Regions from separate parts of the Polaromonas sp. DSP2-3-2b2 genome, predicted to be linked through region 1. Evidence: predicted binding sites of a transcription regulator. Region 1 holds the regulator's gene; each other region holds the start of a gene.
The links. The regulator FNR, encoded in region 1, switches genes on or off when oxygen is low (the NO sensors DNR and NnrR bind a similar motif). The targets are predictions, from matches to a motif close to TTGATNNNNATCAA.
Positions count from the first base shown of each region.

Region 2: a site for FNR is predicted at 1,381-1,394, ahead of ACP7AD_RS15305 (PHA/PHB synthase family protein). Genes of this name have one in related genera too.
Region 3: a site for FNR is predicted at 2,127-2,140, ahead of ACP7AD_RS00530 (TraR/DksA family transcriptional regulator). Genes of this name have one in related genera too.

Region 1 is NZ_JAFCTH010000020.1:16,609-20,858, forward strand. Features, by position in the region: gene ccoG (cytochrome c oxidase accessory protein CcoG) at 1-1,063, shown strand, start outside; gene ACP7AD_RS14810 (nitrogen fixation protein FixH) at 1,084-1,341, shown strand; gene ACP7AD_RS14815 (hypothetical protein) at 1,409-1,702, shown strand; gene fnr (fumarate/nitrate reduction transcriptional regulator Fnr) at 1,741-2,463, opposite strand; gene hemN (oxygen-independent coproporphyrinogen III oxidase) at 2,700-4,082, shown strand; gene ACP7AD_RS14830 (sulfite exporter TauE/SafE family protein) at 4,092-4,250, shown strand, end outside.
Region 2 is NZ_JAFCTH010000021.1:55,156-59,405, reverse strand. Features, by position in the region: gene ACP7AD_RS15310 (cation-translocating P-type ATPase) at 1-1,275, shown strand, start outside; gene ACP7AD_RS15305 (PHA/PHB synthase family protein) at 1,652-3,391, shown strand; gene fabI (enoyl-ACP reductase FabI) at 3,403-4,230, shown strand.
Region 3 is NZ_JAFCTH010000001.1:102,353-106,602, forward strand. Features, by position in the region: gene ACP7AD_RS00510 (cryptochrome/photolyase family protein) at 1-606, opposite strand, end outside; gene ACP7AD_RS00515 (DUF2256 domain-containing protein) at 603-770, opposite strand; gene ACP7AD_RS00520 (DUF2788 domain-containing protein) at 920-1,129, opposite strand; gene ACP7AD_RS00525 (DUF2189 domain-containing protein) at 1,129-1,938, opposite strand; gene ACP7AD_RS00530 (TraR/DksA family transcriptional regulator) at 2,198-2,566, shown strand; gene ACP7AD_RS00535 (DUF2189 domain-containing protein) at 2,907-3,719, shown strand; gene ACP7AD_RS00540 (SOUL family heme-binding protein) at 3,770-4,250, opposite strand, start outside.

The DNA.
Region 1 (4,250 bases):
GGTATACACCGAAATCTTTCTCTGGCTTGAAAAAATCACCGAAGGCGACCGCTCGGCACGCCTGCGACTTGATGCAAGCTCCATGTCCGTCAACAAGTTGGCACGCAAGGCCAGCAAGCAGTTTTTGTGGATTGCTCTGGCCTTGTGGACGGGGTTTACCTTTGTCGGTTATTTCACGCCTATCAAGGAACTAAGCGTCAGTTTCATCAATGCAGGCATGGGCCCGTGGGAAACCTTCTGGGTTTTCTTTTATGGATTCGCCACGTATGGCAATGCAGGCTACATGCGCGAGCAGGTCTGCAAGTACATGTGTCCGTATGCCCGGTTTCAGAGCGCGATGTTTGACAAGGACACATTGATTGTCACCTATGACGAGGCGCGCGGTGAACCCCGCGGATCTCGTTCCAAGAAGGCCGATCCGACTGCCCTGAACTTGGGTTCCTGCATTGACTGCACACTTTGTGTCCAGGTCTGCCCGACGGGGATCGACATCCGCAAAGGTCTGCAATACGAGTGCATCAGTTGCGCGGCGTGCATCGATGTGTGCGATACCGTGATGGACAAAATGAACTATCCGCGCGGCCTGATTCGCTATTCAACACAGAATGCGGTGGTACAGGGCTGGGGCAGATCGCAGCTTTTGCGTCGCATATTCCGCCCCAGGGTGCTGGTCTACACGGCCATCTTGCTGGGCGTTACTGCCGCCTTGTTCATTAGTTTGGCGTTGCGCTCCCCATTCAAGGTCGACGTGATTCGTGACCGTGCTTCGCTGGCGCGTATCGTCAGCGGCGGAAAGATCGAAAATGTTTATCGCCTGCAAGTGATGAATGCGACCGAAACCACCCAGCATTACCGCATTACCGCCACAGGCTTGCCGGGTCTGATGCTAGCCTCCGAAGGCACACTCACTGTCGATGCAACCCAAGCGCGCGGGGTTCCTATTACCCTGCAATTGCCGTACGAGGCTGCAAGTCCAGGCTCGCATGAAATCCACTTTGAAATCGAGGCTGTCAACTCGCCTGGACGCGTGGTCGAGAAGTCGGTATTTCTGGTGCCCCGCTAACATATAACAATGGAAATATCATGAACGAAGAACACGGACAACCCTGGTGGAAATTTGGGCATGTGTGGATGGTTTTCGCAGGACCCGCCGTAGTGATCGTCGCCTCATTCATCACCTTGTACCTGGCCATCAAGGTTCCCGATCCTGTCGTGACCAGCTACGGTCAGGCAACGCGGTCGGTTGCAGCGGATCGGGAGGCATCCTCCACCAACATGGCGCCAGCGATGCAGGCCCGAAATCATGCGGCCACAGGTGTCCAGGTGCCTGCCGAGCCTTGAAAAGTGAAGGAAATTCGGTAAGGATCCGTCCATTCAGTCCTCAAGTTGCAAGAAAGATTTAAATTCTATGCTGGCCCAACGAATGATGTGGATTGCATGGCCTGCCTTTCTGGTGGCGGGCGTGATAGAGATGCTGGTGTTTGCCCTGGTTGATCCGCAAAGCCTGCATTGGTTCGGCCAGCCTCTGGCGTTGTCTCGGGACGCCGTCTATACGCTGGCTTTTTTTGTATTCTGGCTGCTGACCATGGTGTCGAGTGCCTTGACGACCCTGCTTGCCATGTCGCCATTCGAAGTAAATCGTCGCGAATTGGCCGCAGATGGTCGGCTCGAAAGCGGTGCCAAAGAAGTGAAGGCAAATTAAAACGTTTGTCAGTCAGCCCACACAGAAAAATTTCAGTGTCAGCAGGTTTTCTGGTTGTTGTTCACGATCAGTTTGAGCGCTTCGGTATCAAGGATGCGCACATGGCGCTGCTTGACTTCCACAATTTTGTCTTCGACGAATTTTGAAAAAGTTCGGCTGACCGTTTCGAGCTTCAAGCCTAGGTAGCTGCCGATTTCCTCTCGCGTCATGCGCAACAGAAGTTCGGATTGCGAGAAGCCGCGAGCATGGAGTCGCTGGACCAGATTGAGTAAAAAGGCGGCCAGGCGCTCCTCTGCGCGCATGCTGCCCAGCAGCAGCATCACGCCATGTTCACGAACGATCTCGCGGCTCATGATCTTGTGCACATGGCGTTGAAGCGATACAACTTCCCTGGACAACTCTTCGATGCGGTCAAACGGCATCACGCACACTTCAGCGTCTTCCAGCGCTACAGCGTCGCAGGTGTGGTGTTCCCTGACGATGCCGTCCAGACCGATGATCTCTCCAGCCATCTGAAAACCGGTAACCTGATTACGACCGTCTTCGGTGGTAATGCATGTTTTGAAAAAGCCGGTGCGGATGGCAAACAGGGACGTGAATTTTTCACCGTTGCTGTACAGGCGGCCGCCGCGTTTGACCTTACGACGTACAGCCACCACTTCCTCGATCCTGTCCATCTCATCGGCCTTCAGGCCCATGGGCATGCAGAGTTCACGAAGGTTGCAATTGGAGCATGCAACTTTTATGGCGGCAGGATTGATGGGCTGGAGTCTGGCGTCGCTTGAGGCTTCTCCGCGCTTGCCCGTCCCCATGGACTCTGGTGTAACCTCAAACATGACATTCTCCTCACGAGGGTTCGTTACATGGTTTTAGACATGCTGACCGCTGACATATGTCAAACAAACAAGGCGAACTTCACGATACATTGGCTGTGCCTGCTCCGTAGCCGCGGGTGCGCGTTCAAGGAACCGTCGCAAACGTACCTGCAGCAGATTGTATGCCCATCCCCATTCACGAACTGATAGGCCGTTTCGATGCTCTGGGGCACCGTTACACCTCATATCCGACGACAGACCGCTTCGTGGAGGCCTTCACGTCCGAACAGCTAGCGCAGGCACTCGCGCAGCGCCGAAACGGGGCGGCTGCCATGCGGTTGCCGCTGTCGCTTTACGTGCACATTCCTTTTTGCGAATCGCTTTGCTATTACTGTACCTGCCACAAGATCATCACCAAACACCATGAGCGCGGTGAAACTTATCTGCGCTACCTTGGTCGCGAGCTTGATTTGTACACTGCCCATCTGGGCACGGGTCAAGCGGTCAGCCTGCTCGATCTGGGCGGCGGAAGCCCTACCTTTCTAAATGATGGCGAACTGCGCCAGTTGATGGCCATGCTGCGGCGTAGTTTCCAGTTTGCACCGGGCGGAGAGTATTCCATTGAAGTCGATCCACGAACCGTTGATCCCGCGCGACTTGCCACGCTGGCGGAACTGGGATTTAACCGGCTGAGCTTCGGGGTCCAGGATTTCGATCCGGCGGTGCAAAAAGCGGTCCATCGCATCCAGCCTGCCGAGCAGGTTTTTTCATTGGTCGAAGCCGCGCGTCTGAGGGGTTTTGAATCTGTCAGTATTGACCTGATCCACGGGCTGCCGCGACAAACGCCGGAGTCGTTTGACCGCACGCTGGCGCAGGTCCTGCAACTGCGGCCGGACCGAATCGCCCTGTATGCCTACGCCCATCTGCCCCAGCGTTTCAAGCCGCAACGCCGGATTGATGCGGCTGAACTGCCTGGCGCCAGCGCTAGGCTCTCCATGTTGTCGCACACTCTTTCGGCTTTTCAGGATGCCGGTTATGTGCACGTCGGCATGGATTACTTTGCCCTGCCTGACGATGCGCTGGCGGTTGCCAAACGCCAAGGCCGCCTGCACCGCAATTTCCAGGGTTATAGCATCCAGCCCGACTGCGACCTGATCGGCCTGGGGGTCTCGGCCATTGGCAAGGTAGGCGCAGCTTACAGCCAGAATTCCAGGACCCTGGAAGAGTATTACGACCACCTGGACCAAGGGCAATTGCCCGTCGTGCGGGGGCTGGCGCTGTCCCGCGACGACCTGGTGCGGCGCAGTGTCATCATGGCGCTGCTGTGCCAGGGCCAGTTGGAGTTCGAGTCGATTGAACTGGGGTTTTTGATTGATTTCAAAAGTTATTTTGCCGCCGAACTGGAGCAGCTTTGCGCCATGCAGGCGCAGGGCGTGGTGGAGGTTAGCGACACCGGCCTTCAGGTGACGGCGATGGGCTGGTATGTGGTGCGGGGTGTAGCCATGGTCTTTGACCGTTACCTTCAGGCTGACCGTACGCGTGCAAGGTTTTCCCGGATCATTTAGAACGCTCTGATGCAAACTTCGCTGGCCATGACGGCCTTACTGATGGGACTGGCCGGTGGGCCGCACTGCGTCGCCATGTGCGGCGCAGCCTGTGCGGGTATCGGCAACGCGGCCGGCGCGCGCAAGACTTCAGCTCTCTGGAGCTTCCAGGCCGGCCGGCTGGCCAGT
Region 2 (4,250 bases), on a different contig from region 1:
CACTTGCCCATAGCCCGGCGCGACGCCATTCGCGCCCAGGTCGAGGCCATGGCCGAACGCGGCCTGCGGGTGCTCGGCGTGGCGCGCGGCCGCTGGACCGGCGCGCCCGCCGCGCCAGACGCTGCACCCGACTGGCCGAAAAGCCAGCACGACTTCGATTTCGAGTTCCTCGGCCTTGTCGGCCTGGCCGACCCGCCGCGCCCCGAAGTGGCGGTGGCGCTGGCCGAATGCCGGAGCGCCGGCGTACGCGTCATCATGATGACCGGCGACCACCCGGCCACCGCCCGTGCCATCGCCCGCCAGGTCGGCCTGTCGGAGCGGCCTGACGTCATCACCGGCGCCGAAATCGCCGCGCTGGACGACGCCGCGCTGCGCGAGCGCCTGCGCCACGCGGACCTGTGCGCGCGCCTGCAGCCGGCGCACAAGCTGCGCCTGGTGCAGGTGTTGCAGGCCAGCGGCGAGGTGGTGGCGATGACCGGGGACGGCGTCAACGACGCGCCCGCGCTGAAGGCCGCCGATATCGGTATCGCCATGGGCGAGCGCGGCACCGACGTGGCGCGTGAAGCCGCTGCCCTGGTGCTGCTCGACGACAGCTTTGCCCGCATCGTCGCGGCCATCCGCCAAGGCCGGCGCATCGACGACAACCTGCGCAAGGCCACGCGCTTCACCTTTGCGGTGCATGTGCCGGTCATCGCGCTGGCGCTGGTGCCGACGCTGCTGCAATGGCCGGTGCTGTTGATGCCGGTGCACATCGTGCTGCTGCAGTTGCTGATCGACCCGGCGTGCTCGGTGGTGTTTGAAGCCGACCCCGAAAGCCCCGGGCTGATGGAACGCCCGCCACGCCCGGTGTCCGATTCGCCTTTTGGCGCGGCGCCGCTGGCCTATGCGGTGCTGCAGGGCCTGGGCATCGCGGGCGTGCTGCTGGCTGGCCATGCGTGGCTGGCCGCGCAGGGCTGGAGCGCGGCGCAGGGCCGCAGCGTGGTGTTCTGCACGCTGATGATCAGCGTGATGCTGCTGATCCTGGCCAACCGGGACCAGCGCCATTCAGCCCTGCGGGGCATGACAAGTGCTAACCCCTTGCTGTGGCGCATGGCCGTCGCGATGGGCGGACTGCTGGCGGTCGTGCTGGGGCTGCCCTGGCTGCGCCGGCTGATGGGCCTGGAACTGCCCGGCCTGGCAGGTGTTGCGGCCGGGGCTGGTCTGCTGGCGCTGTGCATCCTCTGGCTGGAAGGGGTGCGGCGCGCGGGCTGGCAGCGCACAAAAGCGAGCGGCTAGGCACGGTAGCGCCATGCCCGGCCCAAGCGCCAGCAGCCTTCAGCCGGGCGCTACCATGAATCCCTGAGCTAGCGATAGCGTGGCGCCCACCAAAGCGGGCTTTCTTTGATTCACATCAACCACCCCTCAATCACTAGGCGAATAACTTGGCCTTTTCTTCAGGCTGTAAAAAATTAAGGATAAACACTGAGCTTTGCAGCCTTCAATTCATACAGCCAAGCAGTTCAGCACAGGCCGATACGGTAGCCCAGTTCACACGCCCAACCATGTCATTCCACCGCCGGCCAAACACCCTGAAACTGTTACGGCCCCGCCTTTTCAGCCCGCGCACGCTGCTTTTTTCGGAATTTCAGTTTTCTCACACGCGAGACACTCAATGAACAATCCAACGACCGAGCACCCGCCAGCAAATGCCCTTGACCAGGTGGTGCATGCCAAGCTGGCGCAGCTCACGCAGGGCATTTCGCCCGCATCCATTGCCAGCGCCTACATGGACTGGCTCGTGCATCTTGCGATTTCACCCGGCAAGCAGCAAGAGTTGATAACCAAGGCGGTGCGCAAGGCGACACGCATCGGACTGCTGGCACTGAAAAGCCCGGTCGCTCACGGCGAGCCCTGCATCGAGCCGCTGCCTCAGGACCGCCGCTTTACGGCGCCCGAGTGGCAGCAGTGGCCGTTCAACCTGATCTATCAGTCTTTTCTGCTCAACCAGCAGTGGTGGTACAACGCCACGACCGGTGTACGGGGCGTCACGGCGCACCACGAACAGATCGCGACCTTTGGCGCCAGACAGTTGCTGGACATGGTTTCGCCATCGAACTTCTTTCTGACGAACCCGGAAGTGCTGAGCGAAACGCTCAAGACCGGCGGTATCAACCTGCTGCAAGGCGTGCAAAACCAAGTGCGAGACACGATGCGGCAGGCCAGCGGGCAGCCGCTGCCCGGGACCGAGAACTTTGTGCCCGGCAAGGGCGTTGCCGTCACGCCCGGCAAGGTGGTGTTCCGCAACCACCTGATCGAGCTGATCCAGTACAGTCCAAAAACCGAAACGGTGTTTGCCGAACCGGTGCTGATCGTGCCGTCGTGGATCATGAAATACTACATTCTGGATCTCTCGCCGGGCAACTCGCTGGTCAGGTATCTGGTCGAAAACGGCCACACGGTCTTCATCATGTCATGGAAAAATCCCGATTCCAGCGACCGCAACCTTGGCATGGATGACTACCTGAAGGCCGGCGTCATGGCCGCCATCGACGCGGTGACGGCCATCGTGCCGGAGCAGAAGATTCAGGCGCTCGGGTACTGCCTGGGCGGCACGCTGCTGACCATGGCTGCGGCGTTCATGGCCCGCTCCCACGATCACCGGCTCAACACCCTGGCACTGCTGGCCTCCGAACTCGACTTCACGGAGCCGGGCGAGCTTGGCCTGTTCATCGACGAGAGCCAGCTGACCTTTCTGGACGACATGATGGCCGAGAAGGGCTACCTCGACGGCAAGCAGATGGCCGGCGCGTTCGCCCTGCTCAACTCGCGCGACCTGGTGTGGTCGCACATGGAGCACGAGTACCTGATGGGGCACAACCAGCACGTCAACGATCTGACGGCCTGGAATCTTGACGCCACGCGCATGCCCTACCGCCAGCACAGCGAATACCTGCGCCGCCTGTACCTCAGGAACGACCTGGCCAAGGGCCGCTATCTTGTCGATGACAAGCCCATCGCGCTGACGGACATCCGCGTGCCGATTTTTGCGCTGGGCACGCAGCACGACACGGTGTCGCCATGGCACTCGGTCTACAAGATCAACCTGCTCGCCGATACCGAGGTAACGTTCTGCCTGACCACCGGCGGCCACAACGTGGGCATCGTGAATCCGCCCGGCCCGGGCGTCAAGCGCAGCTATCAGCTGGCCACTCGCGCCGCCGACGACCGCTACATCGACCCCGACACCTGGATCAACATTGCGCCTGCGCACCAAGGTTCATGGTGGCCTGCGCTGGAGAACTGGCTGCAGCAGCACAGCGGCCAGCGCGTTGCACCACCGCCGGCGGGCAACCCGGCGCGCGGCTACCCGGCGCTTGCAGACGCACCCGGCCACTATGTCTTGACTCCCTGAAAGAGCACACCATGAACACGAACCCAAGCACCCACGCCACCCCCTCCGCCTTCGGCGCAAACGCAGCGCTCGCGCTGCCGATCCTGGCGGGCAAGAAAGGCCTGGTGGTGGGCATTGCCAACGACCAGAGCATTGCCTACGGCTGCGCACAGGTCATGCGGCAGCTGGGCGCCTCGCTGGCGTTGACGTACTTCAACGCCAAGGCCGAACCCTATGTGCGCCCACTGGCCGAACAGCTCGAAGCCGACATCATCGCGCCGCTCGATGTCGAGGACCCGGGCCAGCTCGAAGCGCTGTTTGCGCAGATCGAGCAGCGCTGGGGCAAACTGGACTTTGTGCTCCACGCCATCGCCTTTGCACCGGCGGCCGACCTGCACGGCCGCATCGTCGATTGCAGCGCCGAAGGCTTTGCCCGCGCCATGGATGTGTCGTGCCATTCGTTCATTCGCATGGCCAGGCTGGCCGAGCCGCTGATGAAAGACGGTGGCGCACTGGTCACGATGAGCTACTACGGCGCGCAAAAAGTGATCGAGAACTACGGAATCATGGGGCCGGTCAAGGCGGCGCTCGAAGCCTCGGTGCGCTACCTGGCCGCTGAACTCGGCCCGAGCGGCATTCGCGTGCATGCCGTGTCGCCCGGTCCGATCAAGACGCGGGCCGCCTCGGGCATCGGGGATTTCGAGAATCTGCTGGACGATGCCGCGACCCGCGCGCCTCAGCACCAGCTCGTCACCATCGGTGATGTCGGCGCGGTGACGGCCATGCTGTGCAGCGACGCAGCCCGCGCGCTGACGGGCAACGTCATCTTTGTCGATGCCGGCTATCACATCATGGGCTGAGTTGCCAGCAACACCACAAA
Region 3 (4,250 bases), on a different contig from region 1:
TTCACGGTTGTCGGCATCGAAATTCCATTGCCCGCCTTCGGGCTTGCCGCCTTCCATCAGGATGCCGTTTTTGGTGCGCAATTCGCGGTACCAGTATTCCAGCCGCAGTTGCTTACGCCCCTGGGCATGGGCGGCAAAGTCGCGCACGGTGCTGAAAAAATGCCGGTCGTCGCGAATGTCGAGCAGCGTGCCAGCAGCTTTCGCCGCCTCGCGTATGGCCTGCAGCACGCGCCAGTCGCCCGGCGCGGTCATGACCAGCGCTTCGGGTGCCAGCCTGGCGGTGGCAGCCTGCAATTCGCCAGCCAGCGTGCCGCAGTTGCCGCTGTCGTCCAGCCGGGTGTAGTGAACCGTCCAGCCCCGTTCGCGCAGCTGGTCGGCAAAGTGACGCATGGCGCTTAAAAACAGGGTGATGCGCTGCTTGGCCGACCACACATGGGTGGACTCCTCGGCCACTTCAGCCATCCAGACGGCATCGAGTTCGGCGTCAAAGCCATCGAAGGCCGAAGCTTGTTCGTCCAGCTGGTCGCCCAGCACCATCACCAGATGGCGCAGCCGCCCCGGCTGGGCCGGAATGGCCGCAGCCAATGCAGCACGGACCCCGGTCATGGCGCTGCGCCGTTGTGCTTTTTCCTGGCCCGGCAGGCATCGGAGCAGTACAGCACCTCGGTCCAGTTTTTCGCCCAGGCCTTGCGCCAGGTCATGGTGCGGCCGCAGACGGAGCAAAGTTTGCTCGGCAAAGCCTGCTTGTTGCCTTTGAAGTCATTTTTCATGGTCTGATTGTGTCAAGACCGAATCGTCAGCTACGGCCAGCCCGATTTTCAAGGGTCATTGCATGCTATATATTTAATAGCTGCTTACGCTTACGGGTATTGCGCTAGACTGGTTTTTTTATTCAAAAACAGCAGCCAGGGCTAGCGTTTTATTTCTCCAGCATCCACTGGATGAAGTACTTGGCGACAAAGCCCACCATGCCAAAGGCCAAGCCCAGAAAGATCACGAAAGTGCCGAACTTTCCAGCCTTGGACGACCACGCCAGCTGCCCGATGATGAACAGCATGTAAAGCATGAACGCGCCCACGCCGAACGACAGGCCAAAGGCGGCCACCTGCTCCTCTGAATAGCCGAACATCAGGCGGCGCCCTCCGGCGGCAGGCGTTCGGGCAGCGAACTGGCATCAACCAGGTCGCGATAGGCATGCCAGCTGGCATGGCCCAGCAGCGGCAGCACCACCACCAGGCCGAGCAGCAGCGTGCCCAGGCCGAGCAGCGTCAGCACCAAAATCAGCGCCGCCCACAAGGCCAGCGGAACCGGGTTGGTCAGCACCGCCTGCCAGCTGGTCAGCACCGCCTGCAGCACATCGACCCGGCGGTCGAGCAGCAAGGGCATGGCGATCACGCTGGAGGCAAAGATCGGCGCCGCCAGCAGGCCGCCCATGGTCATCCAGAGTTCGAAAACATAGTGGCCCGGCGCCAGCACGACGTAGCGCAGAAAATCCAGCGGCGTCTTGACGGGTTCGGGCGCCAAAAGAGTGATCAGCGCGGCCGACGTCAGCACCCAGCCGGTGCCGGCCAGGGCCAGCAGCAGGCCGAAGCGCACCATGCTCCAGTAGCCGCCCCTGGCCGCATAGCGCGAGTACTGCCAGCGCGTCCAAGTGTTGACGATGAGCCGGAGATCGACCGGCTCGCCGCGTTCAATCGCCCGGCTGATGGCATACAGGCTGGTGGCCAGCACCGGCGCCACCACCAGAAAACCCGAAAACGCACCGGCCAGCAGCCAGAAGCGGTCGCGCGCCAGCAGCACCAGCAGGCCGCCGAACGCGGCAGGCACCAGGCCGTGCAGCAGGCTCAGCCAGCCGCCGCGCCGCATGTCGCGGGCACCGCGTGCCAGCCATTTCAGCGGCTGGGCCACGCCGATGCTCCGGATGCCGGGCAGGGCCAAGGCACCGCGACTTGCGCGCGGCGGAAGGGGTGGAGGTGGAGGAAGGTTGGATGGAGGCACAGTGGGGTGAAAGCTTACCTGCAAATCTTCGGGCAGATCCTGATGCGCCGGCAATATCGCTGAAAAATCGACTGGCATTGCTTCATGCAGGCAGGCGATGCGGGCGCTGCGTCGGCGTTTTACGCCCGTTGACCCTTGTCAATGACGAAAATTACGGGCGGGTGCATGATGAACTTAAATTTACCAAGGAGCCCCTCCCATGACCCCAGAACAAGCAACGTCTTACCGTCAGCAATTGACAGACATACGCACCGCCATCCTGGCGCAGATCAGCGACCAGCGTGGCGGCACGCTGGGCCGCGCCGAAGCGGCAGCCGACCATTTCGAGCGGCGCGAGGACTCCAGCGCCCAGGTGGCCACCGAGCGCGAACTGGAGTTTGCCATTGGCGAGCGCGAAACCAGCGAACTGGCCATGATCGACGCAGCCCTGGCGCGCATCGGAGCAGGCACTTACGGCGAATGCATCGACTGCGCGGCTCCCATCCCCGCGCCAAGGCTGAAGGCCAGCCCCGAAGCATCGCGCTGCGTTCCCTGCCAGGAAAAATTCGAACAGCACCAAGCCGCCTGAAACCCGATTTTTTCTATTTTTCCGTACTCTGGAGCAACCGCATTTCAGGCAGTCCGGCAGCATGGCCAGCGACCCATCGCTGGCTTGACCCGCCCATCGCCCTGCCCGCCCGCCCGCCCAAATCCAGGGCGACGCGCATGCTTTGGAATCCGCACCGGCAACGCATGTTGGTACTTGCCTACTGGTCAGGACACGGGGAACTGGTTAGGCTGACGACTGATAACAGACTCGCCTTTTCAACCAAAGCCCCATGACATCCTCCCCTTCCCGAGACAACGGCAGCGTTCCGCCCGCAGCCCTTACGTCACAACCCGAGACGCTGCACGACGAGCTGCCGGTCATGGCCGTGCCGTACGTGCCTCCGCCCCCGGTCGGGCCGCAGGCGATCATGCGGCCGCTCAGTCGGGGCGCGCCCTTTGCCTGGCTGGCCGCCGGATGGCGCGACCTGTCGGCCCACCCCGGCATCGGCCTGTTTTATGGGATTTGTTTCTGGCTCATGGCCATGACGCTCGGCGCCGTGTTTCGCGCCAAGCCCGAATACACGCTGACGATTGCCTCGGGCTGCCTGCTCGTCGGCCCGTTTCTGGCGATGGGGCTGTATGAAGTCAGCCGCCGGCGCGAGCAAGGCCTCAAGCCCGAACTCAGGGCGTCGCTGACCTGCTGGGACAGCCACATCCGCAGCATGGGCATGCTGGTGCTGGTGCTGATCGTGCTGGAACTGCTCTGGGGCCGGGCCTCGCTGGTGGTGTTCGCGGTGTTTTTCAACACCGGCCTTCCTTCGACCACCGGCGTGCTGAACGCCGTGTTCAACCCCGAGAACTGGGAATTCGTCGCCGTTTACCTGGCGGTGGGCGGGATGTTCGCGGCGCTGGTTTTTTCCACCGCCGTGGTGTCAATCCCGATGATCCTGGACCGCGACACCGACGCGGTTTCAGCCTCCGTCACCAGCATCCGGGTGATGTTTTCAAGCCCCGGCGTGATGCTGCTGTGGGGGCTGATCATCACCACGCTGATTGCCGTGGCGCTGCTGCCGTGGGGATTGGGCCTGGTGGTGATCGGGCCGCTGCTCGGCCATGCAAGCTGGCACGCCTACCGGGGAACGGTGAGTTGGCGGGAAGCCGAAGTCCCAGCGGCTCAGACTTCTCCGGGCTGACCAGGAAAAAGAGTCAGCGCAGCGACCTGCTCCTGTGGAAAACCGCTGGCTCAGGGCGTCTTGATTTCCATTTGAATTTCGTTTCGGCGCCACATCGACAAGGTCCAGGGCGGGTCGTAACGCGCAAGCTGGGGCGCGCCGACAGCCTCCAGGTTTTTTGACTTCATCCAGAAGGCTAGATCGTCAGTTTTCTCCTGAACCCTGGAGGCCGTGTTGAAACCGGAGTAGCTCAGCACCGCAAAAGTCCTGGCGGGCATTGCGCGCAACTTCACCGCCTCATTGTTCGGTTTGGGCAGCGTTTGCATCGAGTACTGGCTCGGCATCACGAAATGAATTCGCCATTGGGTAGCGCTGGCCATGGAGGAGGCAGCCGCCACGGGCTCCACGGTCACCGGAGCGGTCATCGCGATCTTCCCGGACGCTGCCACAGGCTCGGCAGTGACCGGAGCCGTCATCGCGATCTTTGCTGACGTCTTCTCTGCCGCTGTGCCTGCCAGCTGGTTGTTGCCAAAAATGTAATCCGCTATCAGC